2 regions of the Acidaminobacter sp. QWL-03 genome follow, and region 1 is predicted to be linked to the other one. Evidence: riboswitches for the same ligand, from Rfam matches in the RefSeq annotation. Region 1 holds a riboswitch; the other holds the start of a gene.

Region 1 (7,505 bases):
ATCTTTTCACCTATGATCACCCAGTAATGAGTGGAACAAATTTATATCCTCCATTAAATAAAGCTGGTCAAGAACCTCAAATTAGCCATATCACATTCTATGTCTGCGATGAGGAGGATGACCCTTCCATCGACATCGAAAAATACGTCTCTGTCGATGGCGGCGAAACTTGGCATGATGCCGACAGCCCTACCGGCCCAACCGCTTCTTATCCTGGATCTGTCAAATTCAAAGTCGTTGTCACCAACACCGGCAACGTCGCTCTCACTGACATCGTAGTCACGGATTCAGATTTCACCTTCACCGGTGTTGCTTCTTCACTCGCAGCAGGCGCTGTAGATACCAGCGATATCCTGACTGTTCCATCTATTCTTGGGCAGCACAGTAATACCGCTACTGTCAATGCGGAACACGAAGAAGAAGCTATCACACCAGACTCCGATATGGCGCACTACATCACTTATGAAACCCACAGACCATCCATCGACATCGAAAAATACGTCTCTGTCGATGGCGGCGAAACTTGGCATGATGCCGACAGCCCTACCGGCCCAACCGCTTCTTATCCTGGATCTGTCAAATTCAAAGTCGTTGTCACCAACACCGGCAACGTCGCTCTCACTGACATCGTAGTCACGGATTCAGATTTCACCTTCACCGGTGTTGCTTCTTCACTCGCAGCAGGCGCTGTAGATACCAGCGATATCCTGACTGTTCCATCTATTCTTGGGCAGCACAGTAATACCGCTACTGTCAATGCGGAACACGAAGAAGAAGCTATCACACCAGACTCCGATATGGCGCACTACATCACTTATGAAACCCATCGACCTTCCATCGACATCGAAAAATATGTCTCTGTCGATGGCGGCGAAACTTGGCATGATGCCGACAACCCTACCGGACCAACCGCTTCTTATCCTGGATCTGTCAAATTCAAAGTCGTTGTCACCAACACCGGCAACGTCGCTCTCACTGACATCGTCGTCACGGATTCAGATTTCACCTTCACCGGTGTTGCTTCTTCACTCGCAGCAGGCGCTGTAGATACCAGCGATATCCTGACTGTTCCATCTATTCTTGGGCAGCACAGTAATACCGCTACTGTCAATGCGGAACACGAAGAAGAAGCTATCACACCTGACTCCGATATGGCGCACTACATCACTTATGAAACCCACAGACCATCCATCGACATCGAAAAATACGTCTCTGTCGATGGCGGCGAAACTTGGCATGATGCCGACAACCCTACCGGACCAACCATTCGCCTTCCAGGCACTGTCAGATTCAAAGTCATAGTTACAAACACTGGCAATGTTGACCTCACGAACATTGTCGTCACGGACCCCGACTTTGAATTCACAGGCATTGTGACTTCCCTTGAAGCTGGCGACCAAGACGAAAGCAATGTCATCGCAGTCCCTGCCGAAAGGTATCAACACAGCAACACAGCCACAGTTAACGCGAAGTACAATGAAATGGCCGTCACCCCAGACTCCGACATGGCACACTACTATGGCGATTATGAGCGCCGCGACGACAACGACCCAGACATCTCCATCAAAAAATATGTTTCTGTCGATGGCGGCGAAACCTGGGATGATGCAGAAAACGCCCCAGGCCCTCGTGCTTCCTACCCTGGCACCGTCCAATTCAAAGTTGTCGTTAAAAACACTGGCGACTATCGCTTGACCGACATCGAAGTCAACGATACCGACTTCGACTTCACTGGCGTCGCATCCAGCTTGAATGTTGGCGATTCCGACACCAGCGACATCATCACTGTCTCATCAATCGATGGTCAGCACAGCAATACAGCCGATGTCGAAGGCTTCTACGGGTCACAAAAAGTCACCGACTCCGACATGGCCCACTACTTCACCAAAGATGACGACAATGAAAACGGTAAAATTAAAATCCATAAATTCATGGATGAAAACGAAAATGGCACGCAAGATGTTGGTGAGTTCCATATGCAAAACGTCACTTTCGAGCTCTACAATGCAAATAAATCCGAAATGCTCAGCAGCAAACAAACCGACAACGAAGGCAACCTCACCTTCAGCAACCTTGCATTTGGCACTTACTACCTGAAAGAAATGAGCGAATACGACATCACCACGAGCGGCTTTGATGCCGATGGTTTCATGCAAATCACCGTAAACTCCGAAGCTACCATCACCATGATCGTCGGCAATGACATTGACAGAGAACTTGAGTCAGACAATATTGTCATCGAAGAGCCAGTCCCACTCGCACTCCCTCAAACTGGCGAATTACCACCAACCTCATTCTATATTCTCGGTGCGCTTTTAATGCTCGCCGGGATGTTCCTTAAACGCTTCGAATAAATACTCGCCTCTCTTTAACCAGGTCACCTTATCCGTGGCCTGGTCTTTTTGCGCGTAAGGCTAACAGACGTGCATAAATAAATATGCCCCTGTGCGTCAGAGAGCTTGCTCTCTGACGCACAGGGGCATATTTATTTATATAGGGCGCAGCCCGCGACCAGAGCGCAGCATAGCGGGGCAATAGGCGCCAGCCGCTCTGGGGCACGTCTGTAAGCTTGAGGTCGAACTTTCGCAATAGGGCGCAGCCCTAACCGAAGCGCAGCCTTTAACCCTGCGCAACTGGGTTTGAGGCGGAGCGAGGTGCATGCCTGATAGTGTGAGATGCAAATTCAGTCCCCCTGTGCGTCAGAGAGCTTGCTCTCTGACGCATGGGGGCATATTTATTTATATAGGGCGCAGCCCGCGACCAGAGCGCAGCATAGCGGGGCAATAGACGCCAGTCTCTCTGGGACACATCTGATGATGTGGAAATTGATCATAATGTAAACGATTTTCATTATCATTTAACGCATGAACCATAGATCATTGGGTAACTATCCACTATGAAACCACTTGTACATCTCTAACATCCTCATATCACTACCCTCCCATGTTTAAATGATTATTTATTAACATTTTGGGTAACATAATACTGACAGACCAGCAAAACACAATGAACCAAACCGCATACAAGGGCAAACCTGCCGAAAGGCAGGGGCGCAAAGCCCTGGGCCTAAAGTTAAACTATGGTCGTCCGGCTGCTATGTACAACCACTCTGTTGTCATGGCGGTCTTTTTATTTTTCCAGAACCATTTCCTTCGAGTTCACAACACAGAGATAAACAATGCAAAGGAGCGAGGTGAGTTTTATGAAACGTCCATCAAGATTATTGGCAATGCTGTTAGCGGTGATTCTCATCCTACCAACCATGATGTTTCCATCCATCGCTGCGGGCGGCAGTTATTCCGTAAACTGGGCTGCTGCTGATCCTGCACTCAATAACAAAAGTTACGCACCCACCTATCCGAAATGGGAGCCATCTGACGTTGACTATCCAGTCGTCGGCAGGGAGAATGATCCTTTGCCTGATGCAGTGGCCTACGGCCCGACAAATGCAAGTTCTGACTTTGACGCTGTAGAATCGTTGATGCCTAAGAGTCTTGCACTTGGTCAAATTGTCCCATTTGAAGTCGTCATCTCGGTGTCAGGGAGCACCGCCCCGGAAAATGGCACCATCGTCATTGAACCTTACTGGCTCACTAAGACTACCAATGGCGCTGATTTTGGCTTTGACCCTGACTATGGTGTCATTGGCGCCTTTGTAGATTATGGCGATGTCGGCACCACCGATCCAGGCGGGAACGCGACCGTATCTTCCCTGGAATGGAGTGTCACTAACACCGGAACTAACAACGAACAAATAGTAGGCGAAGTTACTATCACAGGACTGGATGACGGTGATAAGGTCGTCGTTGAACTCTGGGTCGTTCTGAAAAAAGATATCCCAGAAAAAGTCAATGGCAATATCCAAACCGGCATGGGAGATGCTTATACCTCAGATTCATCCCTTGAGGTTATTAACACAGGCAACCAAACCGTTCCTCTTCTCCAAGCCGGTGATTTCTTCACAGAGGATGCCGACCTCTCCATCATAAAATCTGACAGCCCTGATCCGGTTGTCGTCGGCAGCGACCTCTCCTACAGTATTACCGTCACAAACAATTCTCCTGATACCGTCGCGAACAGCATCCTCGTTACAGACACTTTGGACGCCAATGTCACCTTCGTCAGCGCTTCCGACAGTGGCATGCATAGCGCAGGCATTGTCACATGGCCTGAGTTCTCATTGGTTCCAGGTGAATCCAAAGTCCTCACTGTTAATGTCACAGTCGACCCAGAAGCACCTGTCAATAACTTCCCAGGAACTTCTGCCGATGGTCGCGGCGGCATCTCCTCTCCACCCGCAGGCAGCTTCGACCTCCTCAACAAAGTTGAGGTCTCCGCGATTACAGACGATCCTGAAGTCAGCAACAATGTTTATTTCGAACCGACCAACGTGCTGATTCAGGAAAATCCATCCCTCAACATTACAAAAACCGCAGACAAATCCAGCTTTTCACAGGTTGGCGAAGTGATTAATTACACGTTTGAAGTTGAAAATACTGGCAATATACCTCTCACCGGCGTGACAGTCACAGATGCCAAAATTGGCACACTGACTGGTCCAATTCTTGACACAGGAGAAGCTGGCAAACTCGACGTTGGTGAAACCTGGACCTACACCGGTTCCTATACAGTCACTCAAGAGGATATTGATGCCGGTTCCGTCTACAACATCGCTTACGCGGATTCTGACCAAACCGACCGCGACAGCGACGACGAAACAGTCCCTTCTTCACAGGGCCCTGCCCTTGATATCACAAAAACTGCTGCAGAGTCCGACTATGACGCCGTTGGTGATGTCATTCATTACACCATCGAAGTTGAAAACATCGGCAACGTCACGCTCACTGGTGTCACAGTATCTGACCCACTCCTGACCGGCACTTTGTCCGGCCCTACCGGAGACATTGGTCAGCAAGGCAAGCTGGACGTAGGTGAAGTTTGGACCTATACCGGCACTTACACCATAACTCAGGCAGATCTGGAATTTGGCCGTGTCGACAACACCGCTACAGCAGACTCTGACCAAACTGGCCCAGATACTGACAGCGAAACTGTCCCTGCAGTTCAAACTCCAGCTCTCAACATCACAAAAACCGCAGCTGAAGCAAACTTTGACGCGGTTGGAGACGTTATTCACTACACCATCACCGTTGATAACACGGGCAACGTCGCTTTAACCGGCATAGTGGTGTCTGACCCACTTCTTGGTACCCTCACCGGACCTACTGGTGATGCGAACCAGAATGGCAAACTCGACGTCGACGAAACCTGGACCTACACTGGTGCCTACACCGTAGATCAGGACGACCTCGACTTCGGCCGAATTGACAACACCGCCACAGCAGACTCCGACCAAACCGGTCCTGACACGGACAGCGAAACTGTTCCGGCAGTTAAAAATCCAGCACTCAACATCACAAAAACCGCAACTGAAAAGAGCTTCAACGCAGTCGGAAATATCATCCACTACACCATCACCGTGGAGAATACCGGCAATGTGACACTCACTGGTGTGACAGTCAGTGATCCTCTTCTCGGCGAACTCACCGGACCTAGCGGTGACGGCGGACAGATGGGTAAGCTCGACGTTGGCGAAACCTGGACTTACACCGGCACTTACACGATCAAACAAATTGATCTTGATAACGGCAAGGTCGACAACACTGCCACCGCGGATTCTGACCAGACCGGACCTGACACTGACAGTGAAACAGTTCCTGCAGTTCAGACTCCAGCCTTAGCAATTGATAAAACGGTAGCAGAGACTAGCTTCAGCAAGGTCGGCGATGTGCTCCACTATACGATCAAGGTAGAAAATACTGGCAACATTACACTGACGGGCGTGACAGTGGTAGATGCGACCATCGGCACACTCTCTGGTCCTACAAGCAATATGGATACTGATAATTTGCTCGAAGTCGGCGAAATCTGGACCTACACCGGCACTTATACCGTAGATCAGGACGACATTGACTTTGGCAGAGTAGACAATACGGCGTATGCGGACTCCAACGAGACTGACAGAGTCAGCGACAGCGAAACTGTACCGTCTGCACAAGGCCCAGCCCTCAACATCATAAAAACTGCTGCCGATGAGAGCTTCAACGCAGTCGGCGACGTGATTGACTACGTTATCACCGTCGAAAACGTTGGCAACGTGACCTTAACGGGCGTCGTCGTCACAGATCCGCTGCTGGGCGCTTTGACCGGCCCAGTCAGCGACACCGGACAACAAGGCAAGCTGGATGTTGGAGAAACCTGGACGTATAATGGTTCCTACACCGTCAAGCAAGCGGATCTCGATGCCGGCAAAGTCGACAACACCGCTTATGCGGATTCCGACCAAACCGGGCAGGACAGCGACGACGCAACTGTTCCCGCTGATCAGAATCCATCCCTCGACATTATCAAGGACGCGGCTGAAACCAGCTTCGATGCTGTAGGCGACATCATTCACTACACCATCACCGTTGAAAATACCGGCAATATCACTCTGACGGGCATTTCCGTTTCTGACCCGCTGCTCGGCACATTGACCGGTCCTACCGGTGACTCGGATGAAGATGGCAAACTGGACGTTGACGAAATCTGGAGTTACACTGGCTCCTACACCATCAAACTTGCTGACCTCGACCGAGGTTATGTGATGAACACCGCCTATGCGGATTCAGATCAGACCGAAACAGATCAAGACACCGAAACCGTACCTGCTGAGGTTAACACCGGCCTCACTATTGACAAGAAAACCAATGGCCTTGACAACGCTGGCCGAATCCTTGTCGGCAGCACCGTCACTTGGACCTACAAAGTCACCAACACAAGCAACGTTACGCTCACTGACATTGTGGTCAGAGACAATAAATTCAGCAGTCCAATTGGCACAATCTCATCTCTTGCTCCAGGTGCCTCTGAAACACTCAGCAAGACCGGCACAGCGACCCTAGGCGATTACACTAATGAGGGCACCGCAACCTTTACCCCAGTGGAAGGCACACCAATTGTCGCTCGCGACACCAGCAGCTACACTGGCTACCGTGAACGCCGCGATCCTGACCCTGATCCGGACTATGGCGACATCCGTATCTTCAAGTTCCTCGATAGTGATAACGATGGGGAATTTGATGAAACCTCACTGACAGAACTCCCAATGAACGGCATGGAATTCGCGCTCTACGATGCGAATAAAGTGTTCATTGAGTCCCTCGAAACTGGCCTGAACGGCACGCTGACCTTCAGAAATCTCGATTTCGGCACCTATTATCTCAGAGAAATGAATCCTGGCTTCACCATCACCTCCGACAATTTTGGCGCCGATGGTTATAGCGATCCAATCCGCGTCAACTCAACCACCACAGTCTTCGTTGAAGTCGGCAACAGACGCAACGTCGCAACACCTGAACCAATTGTCGATGAAGTTGTCGAAGTCATCGAAGAAATCCCTGAGGCAGAAGTCCCACTCGCCCTCCCAGACACCGGTGAAATCCCACCATTCTTTGCGTATGGCT
Region 2 (7,505 bases), 330 kb from region 1:
GATCCTGCTGGATTTTCTGAGTTTTGAGAGGTGCAGATTTTTTTGGATAGTGAACATCCAGGCCAGGGGCTTGCCCATAGGTTGGTAGAGGTGCGCGGCCGATAGGACTTTGATATAGGCCTCCTGCATTAGGTCCAGTGCCTCGTCATGCTGCCGCGTCAGCGTCAGGGCATAGGTGTACATGGCGCGCTCGGTCTTCTGGTACATCTGATCAAAGGCAGCCATGTCGCCCGAGCCGATTCGCCCAAACAAGCCCTCGTCCAAACTGCCCGAACTGCCTTTGGACTGCGGTTCTATGGAATTGTCGATGACAAAGGTGAACAGGATCATAGACAGGGCTCCTTCTATTTGAGTAACGCGTGAGCGTGGTGTTTTATTGCATGATGGCTGTAAATTCTTTTCTTATTTATACCATTTGGGATGCTAAATGAATCGGTTTTAGGCTCGGGAGGTTGGGTAAAAGGTGAAGGCTGGTGTTTGGACGGGTTGTGGGTTGAAGTGACCATCGGCAGAAAAATTATTTGGAGGCTGGAAAATGAACGCATTCTGGAGCTTGTTTGGACTTTTTAACGTTGTGGTTGTGATTGGATTTTTGGTGCTGACGGTTTACCTTTACTATCTGATGTTCAAGCTGGCCCACCGGGGGATTCGGGCGCTGGACCTGTATATCAGGGAGAAGGAGCGCGGCGGGAATTCAATGTAGGCGAAGACCTGCACAGTTGGCGAAAACAATTTTATGTCAACCTGGTGGCGGCCTTGACCTCAACCCTGATCTCGACATATAATGGTTGAGGTGAGGGGGGATGCCCGCGTGAAGCGCGTATTGACGCTGCTGTTGGTAATTGTCTGGGTTGCGGTGATTTACTGGTTCTCGAGTCAGGCCATGCAGGAGACGACACAGCAGACCTATGAGGTGCTGGTCCGGCTTGGGCTGGCGACGAAAGCGGAATTGATACGGTCGACGGATCCGTCGGTTGTTTTGTTGAAATATTTGGCGCGAAAGGGCGCGCACTTGCTTCTGTTTACGGTGCTGGGCGGGTTTGTGACGGTGGCGTTTTTTACTTTGACGCGCCGCAAAGGGCTGCGGCTGGTGCTGCCGGCCTGGCTGATTGCGAGTTTGCTTGGGGTCGCGGACGAGGTGCACCAGCATTTTGTGCCGGGGCGGACCATGCAGGTATCTGACATGGCGCTGGACGCGGTTGGGGCGCTGCTGGGTGTGCTGGTTGCGTGGATGGCGATCTCGGTGATGCTGGCGGTCGGGCGGTTTATCAGGAAAGATCGAAAGAAATTGAAAGAGTTCCGTCGAGGGTAATGGCGCTGTGGAGATGGCGGCGTGACCATCGGCGGAATTTTTTTGGGAGGAGGCGGGAGTTAGGGAGACCCTTCCGCATTTAAGAGCTTTTCCGATGGTCATAAAAGGGCATTTTCTTCCTGAAGTGAAAAAGGTGTCAAAACACTTTCTTGCAGAATGCGGAAAATATTTTTTTGGCACATTTTGTGTCAAAATCAAAATTGTTTAGAAATAGATACAACATCTTGAAGTGGGTATTCTCAAACCCCTGAAAGCGGGTTTACATAAGGCTTTCGGCCGAAAAATACACCTTGACAAGGTTGTTTTATCTCATTATTCTGAAAGTAGATTACTGTGTGTTTTTTCAAAAAGCTGTAGAGGAGGATCGTTGATACGAAAAAGGCAAACCAGCTGAAAGGCTGGGACGCAAAACCATGGAGCCTAAGACCTTATTATTTGGGTTATGGCAGTCCAGTTGCCGTGTCAAGTAATCATAGATAAATAACCTACTTGACAGGGGGAAATACCATGAAACGCAATTCAAAATCATGGGCACAATCCCTTATTTTTGTGCTCATAATCACGCTCGCGGTCCCGTTTGGGATGATGGGATTTGCGGAAGATACAACAACTTATTCAGGTAATGGAACCTTCGGAACTTACACACTGGATACTTCAGTAATAGGTAAAACGTCAATCAACGTGGCGTTGATTGAGGGTTTAAGATTTGACGGTATAGATGTCTCTATTAATGGCGGAGCTGAGAGTACTTTCAATGCCACAGCGTTTGAGATCGATGCCAGCTCTGTAGAAACACTGAATGTGGTTGTTAGGGTTCGCTATGCTGCGTTTGAAGTGGTTGATTATAAGATCGACACCCAGCAAGGCAATAATTCGAACACGAAGCCAGGCAACCATTCTTTTACTTTGACAGATGGATTTACAAGTATCTCAATAGATAGAAATAACCATCTCGTCACGCCGACCGTGAACTATATGTTAGGCAGCACTGAAAAAATGGAACTTAACACCAAATACATTGGCTTGGTTAACATGATGGAGACGGTCGGTATCCAAGCTGCAGATCGCATAAACTACTTGCTAAACAAGTACCAGAATTATGACACTAATCTCCATGCGGCAATCCGTGCACTGGCTTTGGGAAACTCTTTGGACAATAATCACTACTTTTTAGAAGCAATTGATAATGGTGAAGGATATCTTCCTTTAGGTGAAAACGCGAGGCTTGGGCTCCTAATGACTGCCGGTAGTGGAAATGCAAGTATCAAGGATTTTGAAAGTATGATTTTCAGTCTACCTATCAATGGGGGACAGTCTCTGGTGACGGAGGTAAAGGACTGGGTGGATAAATCCGATAGTTTTAGTTTCGATGTGAAAACGGTAGTAACTGAGGTTGACCCAGTTGACCCAGTCGACCCAGTTGACCCAGTTGACCCAGTTGACCCAGTTGACCCAGTCGACCCAGTTGACCCAGTTGACCCAGTTGACCCAGTCGATCCAGTCGACCCAGTTGACCCAGTCGATCCAGTTGACCCAGTCGATCCAGTCGACCCAGTTGACCCAGTTGACCCAGTCGACCCAGTTGACCCAGTCGACCCAGTCGACCCAGTTGACCCAGTCGACCCAGTCGACCCAGTCGACCCAGTCGACCCAGTCGATCCAGTCGATCCAGTCGACCCAGTCGACCCAGTCGATCCAGTCGACCCAGTCGATCCAGTCGACCCAGTCGATCCAGTCGACCCAGTCGACCCAGTCGACCCAGTCGATCCAGTCGACCCAGTCGACCCAGTCGACCCAGTCGACCCAGTCGACCCAGTCGATCCAGTCGACCCAGTCGATCCAGTCGATCCAGTCGTGGAATCACCTAATGACAACAACTCAAATAATGACAATGAAACAGAACAAAAAGATAAACCAAAACAAAATGATAAACCAAAACAAAATGATGAAATAACCGAGTCGGTCGTAGTCGTTGTTGAGGCTCCGACTCCAATGGGATCATCAGCTTCGGTCGAAACGCCTGTCAATGTTCCGGTTGAGACTGAAGAATTGGAGGACCTTGAGGAAGTTACTGAACCAGAAACGCCTCGTGGAAATCCTGCTTTGGATAAACTCCCAAAAACAGGTGAAATTCCGCCATATGCCTATTACGCTGCCGGTACACTTTTGCTGGGCCTGGGAGTTGGGCTGAGAAAAAAGTTCTAAACGTTATGAAACGAACTGATTCTACAGTATTATGAAGCACACACAGCAAGGCGTCTCTGTTGATGGAGGCGCTTTTTTTTGTGCTGAATGGCGAAGTCAAAGACCGTTAAAGAAATAATTATGATCCAAAGTTTTCAGAATTCATGCTATATTATACAGAATACATAATACAAGACATTTGGATTCAAGAACTATTGATTCTGAAGGCTGGAGGTAGTTATAGATGGGACTGCATGTCATAGATGAGGCAAAACGCTGCTTAAAGTGCAAGAATCCGAGGTGCGTCAAGGGGTGTCCGGTGGGAACGGCAATTCCGGAGATGATTGGGATGCTGCTGGAGGGTCGGATTGGCGATGCCGGCAAGATGCTGTTCGATAATAATCCGTTGTCACTGGTGTGTTCACTGGTCTGCCCCCATGAAGCTCAGTGCGAAGGGCACTGTGTGCTTGCGCCCAAGGGGACTCCGGTTCACATCAGCAGTATAGAGAATTACATCTCCAATTATAGTTTGGATATGCTGCCTTTGGCTGCGGGGGTGGGGGACTGTGGGACCATCGGCATAGTGGGCTCTGGGCCGGCGGGGATCACGCTGGCGTTCATCATGGCGCTAAAAGGGTATAAGGTCACCATTTTTGACATGAACGACAAGATTGGGGGCATTCTGCACTATGGGATTCCTGAGTTCAGGCTGCCCAAGGAGATCATCGCGCGGCTGGAGCGGAAGCTGATCGAGCTGGGAGTGGTGGTGCGGCCGAACGTGCTGATTGGGCCGGTGCTGACGGTGGACGACCTGTTTCGGGACGGGTACGACGCGCTGTTCATTGGGACGGGGGTCTGGAATCCGCGGAAGCTGGGCATCAAGGGCGAGACTCTGGGGCATGTGCACTTTGGGATCGATTATCTGAGGAATCCGGGCGCCTACAGGCTTGGGGACCGGGTCGTCGTGATTGGGGCCGGCAATGTGGCCATGGATGTGGCGCGTACCATTTTGAGGCATGGTGTGCGGGATGTGACGATTATGGCGCGGTCGGGGCGGGAACGACTATCGGCGAGGAAACATGAAATTGACTACGCGGAGATCGATGGGGTCAAGTTCGAGTACTACAAGTCGCCGGTTGAGATTAACGCGGGTGGCGTGGTTTATAACGAGACAGCCCTGACGCCTGATGGGATCGTTTTAGTTGAGGGGCACCGCGGGCTGCTTGAGGCAAGTGCTGTGATCATTGCGGTGAGCCAAGGGCCGAAGTCGAATATTGTCAATTACACGGAGGGGATTCGGATTGATCACCGTGGGCTGATAGTGACGGATGAGGAAGGACGGACGACACGGCCGGGGGTTTTCGCATCCGGGGATGTGGTAACCGGGGCCCGCACGGTGGTTGAGGCGGTGAAATACACAAAGCAGGTGGCGGAGATGATGGATGCCTATGTTCAGGGGGCGAGGCGTGGCGCAGAAACTGAGGCTGAGGTATAGGCGCGCTGAAAGGTGAGTGCTGTGGTTGGTTGCGGGCTGCTGCAGTGGTTGAGAACCGTTATCGCAAGCTCTGACACCAAAACGGAGTTGGGGACGCGGACTGTAATATTTCTTTGGGGATACAATGAAACTGGGGATAGTTATAAAATTTCCATTAAAATACCATTAAACGTCTCGATTCAGGTTTATAACTCACAAATATGGGCATACTGGAAATGTGTGGCTGCGACAAGTCGCCCCATTCGAGTTCTATTCATGTCCTAGTCATAAACAGGAGGTCGCTGGATGTTTGACATTTTTGTTGTGTTAGTCGCCTGGGGGGTAATTGGGAGCACTTTTGGTGCCGCATGCAAATCAATGGCACTTCGCAGTGGCCGAGGCTTTGAGGCTGAAAGATGGTTCTGGATTGGCTTCTTTTTCGGCCTCAACGCGCTGCTTATTTTATGGATCTTGGGCTGGAATCAGCCCATCTCAAGCGGCGGCAGCGACCAGCCATCAGCAAAACAACTCAGTACCTCCAGCTTCCCGTATGATCAGTTCCGTCTATAGGGGGATCGTCAGATGAAGAAAAATTTGAAAAAAGCCATCCGGTTCCTGATGGTGTTTACTGCCGTCGAGGCAGGCACGTATCTGTTCTTGTCACGCAGAACTATGGACAGCTTCAATTTTGAATTCTTTTTCTTCGTTTGGGCGTTTCTGGCCTTGATAACGCCGCTGGTGCTGTTCTTTGGGGTTGAGAGCCGCGGCAATCTTCTTGCCATGGGGCGGGTTTATGATCATAACAACGTCAACACTATGGATCAGATGGCGCCTAAGTCGGCTCTTTCGCAGTCGGCACCGCTTTTAGTGCTTCTGGGTGCTTACGCCGCGCCGTTTGTGGTGAATCTGGTGCTTTACATTATCATCATGTCGTGAATTTACTGGAGGTGAGGTTGGTGGTTGAATGACCATCGGCAGCATCTCTGTTTTCTTTTTTTGTGCCCCTGGACGTCTGCAGAACGCCCATAGCCATTGGTGTCCAGTCCCTCAAATGTTATACTGTAAAAAAGGTTTACTGGAGGTCAACATGGAGCTGCGCGTGCTGGGGCCGGGTGAGACCGGCGACTATATCAAGTTTGTGAAGCAGCTGAATAAAATGGACCCGCTGAGAAGGGACATCATGAGCACGACCCTGGAGACGATCCTGTCCGGCAAGGGCGTCATGGCGAAGTCGGCGTTTCTTGAACCGGTGCTGGTCGTGGATGGGGGGAGGCCTGTGGCAGCTTGCGTTTTTGCCCAGGTGGACCGCATGGCCGAAGTCCTTCAGCTGGCGTGCTTTGAGGCGCTGGAGGGCCAAGAAGAGGCTGTCGCTCTGCTGGTGGCCCGCGGGCGAACACTTGCCCGGGAACGGGGCGCGGAACAGCTCTTGGTTGGGCTTAACTTTCACGTGAACTACGGTCTTGGGATTCTGGCGGATCACTTTGATGAGGTGCCGACTTTTGGCAGCGCCTATCACCCGGCTTACATAAAAGATTATTTTGAGGGGATCGCTACTGAGACAGTCTCCATGCTGACTTATGAGGTGAATCTTGAATCCTTTGAGGTGCCGGTGTCAGACCGCCTGATGCGCAGGATTTCAAAGGGTTATAAGGTTGAGCCTGCGGATTTCAGGCATCTGGAACGAACCGCGCGGATTTATACGGAAATCAATAATACGGCTTTTGGGGCGCATCGGTTTTATTACCAGCGGCGCATTGATGAGGATTTGGAGCTGTTCAGGGAGTTCAAGGCTTTTCTGAAGCCTGAGAATCTTCTGTTTTTGTATTTTGGGGAAGAGCCGGTGGGCTTTATGCTCTGGTATCCTGACTTTAATCAGCTGATGAGGCCGGGAGAGACTATTGGTCTCAAAACCTGGTTGAGGTGGAAGCTTTGGCCGGGGCGGATCAACACCATGAAGATCGTGGAGCTGGGCGTGATCCCGGAGCACCAGAGCCGGGGCGGCGTGGTCCGGCTCTTCGAGGCGTGTCGGGAGCGGGTTCGCGGCCGGTTCAAGCGGTGCGAGGCGGGCTGGATCCTGAGCGAAAACACGGCCTCCCGGGGCTTCGGCGAGCGCTGGGCAGACCGGGAGGGGCATCATTACAAGGTGTTTCTGATTGAGGTGGAGGTGGACAGTGAGGGCGGTGGGCTATGACAGGACCGGGAAAATCAAAGACCCCCAGAGCGGAAGCTGCAGCCAACCTCCCATTGATTGAGTTCCAATGCTTTGAGCGGGCATCAGAGCTGCCGGCTGCATGGGACGCCTGCCTGGCCGTCTGGCGCGCTAGTACACCCGGTGGCGGGGCGATTTATCTGGAAAAGGCATTTCTTGAGTTTCTGGAGGCTGTCAATCCCTGCGGCCAGCGCTACTGGTTTGCGGAAGACGCTGGGGTTTTGTTTGTGACTTATGCATTGAAGCTTAATCTGTTGAACTTTGCCAGGTTTGGGCGTTTGGCTGTTCCGGCGACCATAGTAGGCGTGCCACTGTCCGTGGCGGCG

The links. Region 1 has a riboswitch for cyclic di-GMP ahead of AC4PHM_RS12025 (DUF7507 domain-containing protein). Riboswitches for the same ligand answer to the same signal wherever they lie in the genome.
Region 2: another riboswitch for cyclic di-GMP. It lies ahead of AC4PHM_RS13495 (LPXTG cell wall anchor domain-containing protein); the one in region 1 lies ahead of AC4PHM_RS12025 (DUF7507 domain-containing protein).

Annotation. Positions count from the first base shown of each region.
Region 1 covers NZ_CM178752.1:2,563,284-2,570,788, forward strand. Annotated here, with positions in the region: gene AC4PHM_RS12020 (SdrD B-like domain-containing protein) at 1-2,354, shown strand, start outside; cyclic di-GMP riboswitch class I at 3,018-3,099, shown strand; gene AC4PHM_RS12025 (DUF7507 domain-containing protein) at 3,203-7,505, shown strand, end outside.
Region 2 covers NZ_CM178752.1:2,890,472-2,897,976, forward strand. Annotated here, with positions in the region: gene AC4PHM_RS13480 (RNA polymerase sigma factor) at 1-330, opposite strand, end outside; gene AC4PHM_RS13485 (hypothetical protein) at 536-703, shown strand; gene AC4PHM_RS13490 (VanZ family protein) at 785-1,312, shown strand; cyclic di-GMP riboswitch class I at 1,683-1,774, shown strand; gene AC4PHM_RS13495 (LPXTG cell wall anchor domain-containing protein) at 1,820-3,517, shown strand; gene AC4PHM_RS13500 (NAD(P)-dependent oxidoreductase) at 3,741-4,991, shown strand; gene AC4PHM_RS13505 (hypothetical protein) at 5,277-5,540, shown strand; gene AC4PHM_RS13510 (hypothetical protein) at 5,553-5,906, shown strand; gene AC4PHM_RS13515 (GNAT family N-acetyltransferase) at 6,058-7,161, shown strand; gene AC4PHM_RS13520 (hypothetical protein) at 7,158-7,505, shown strand, end outside.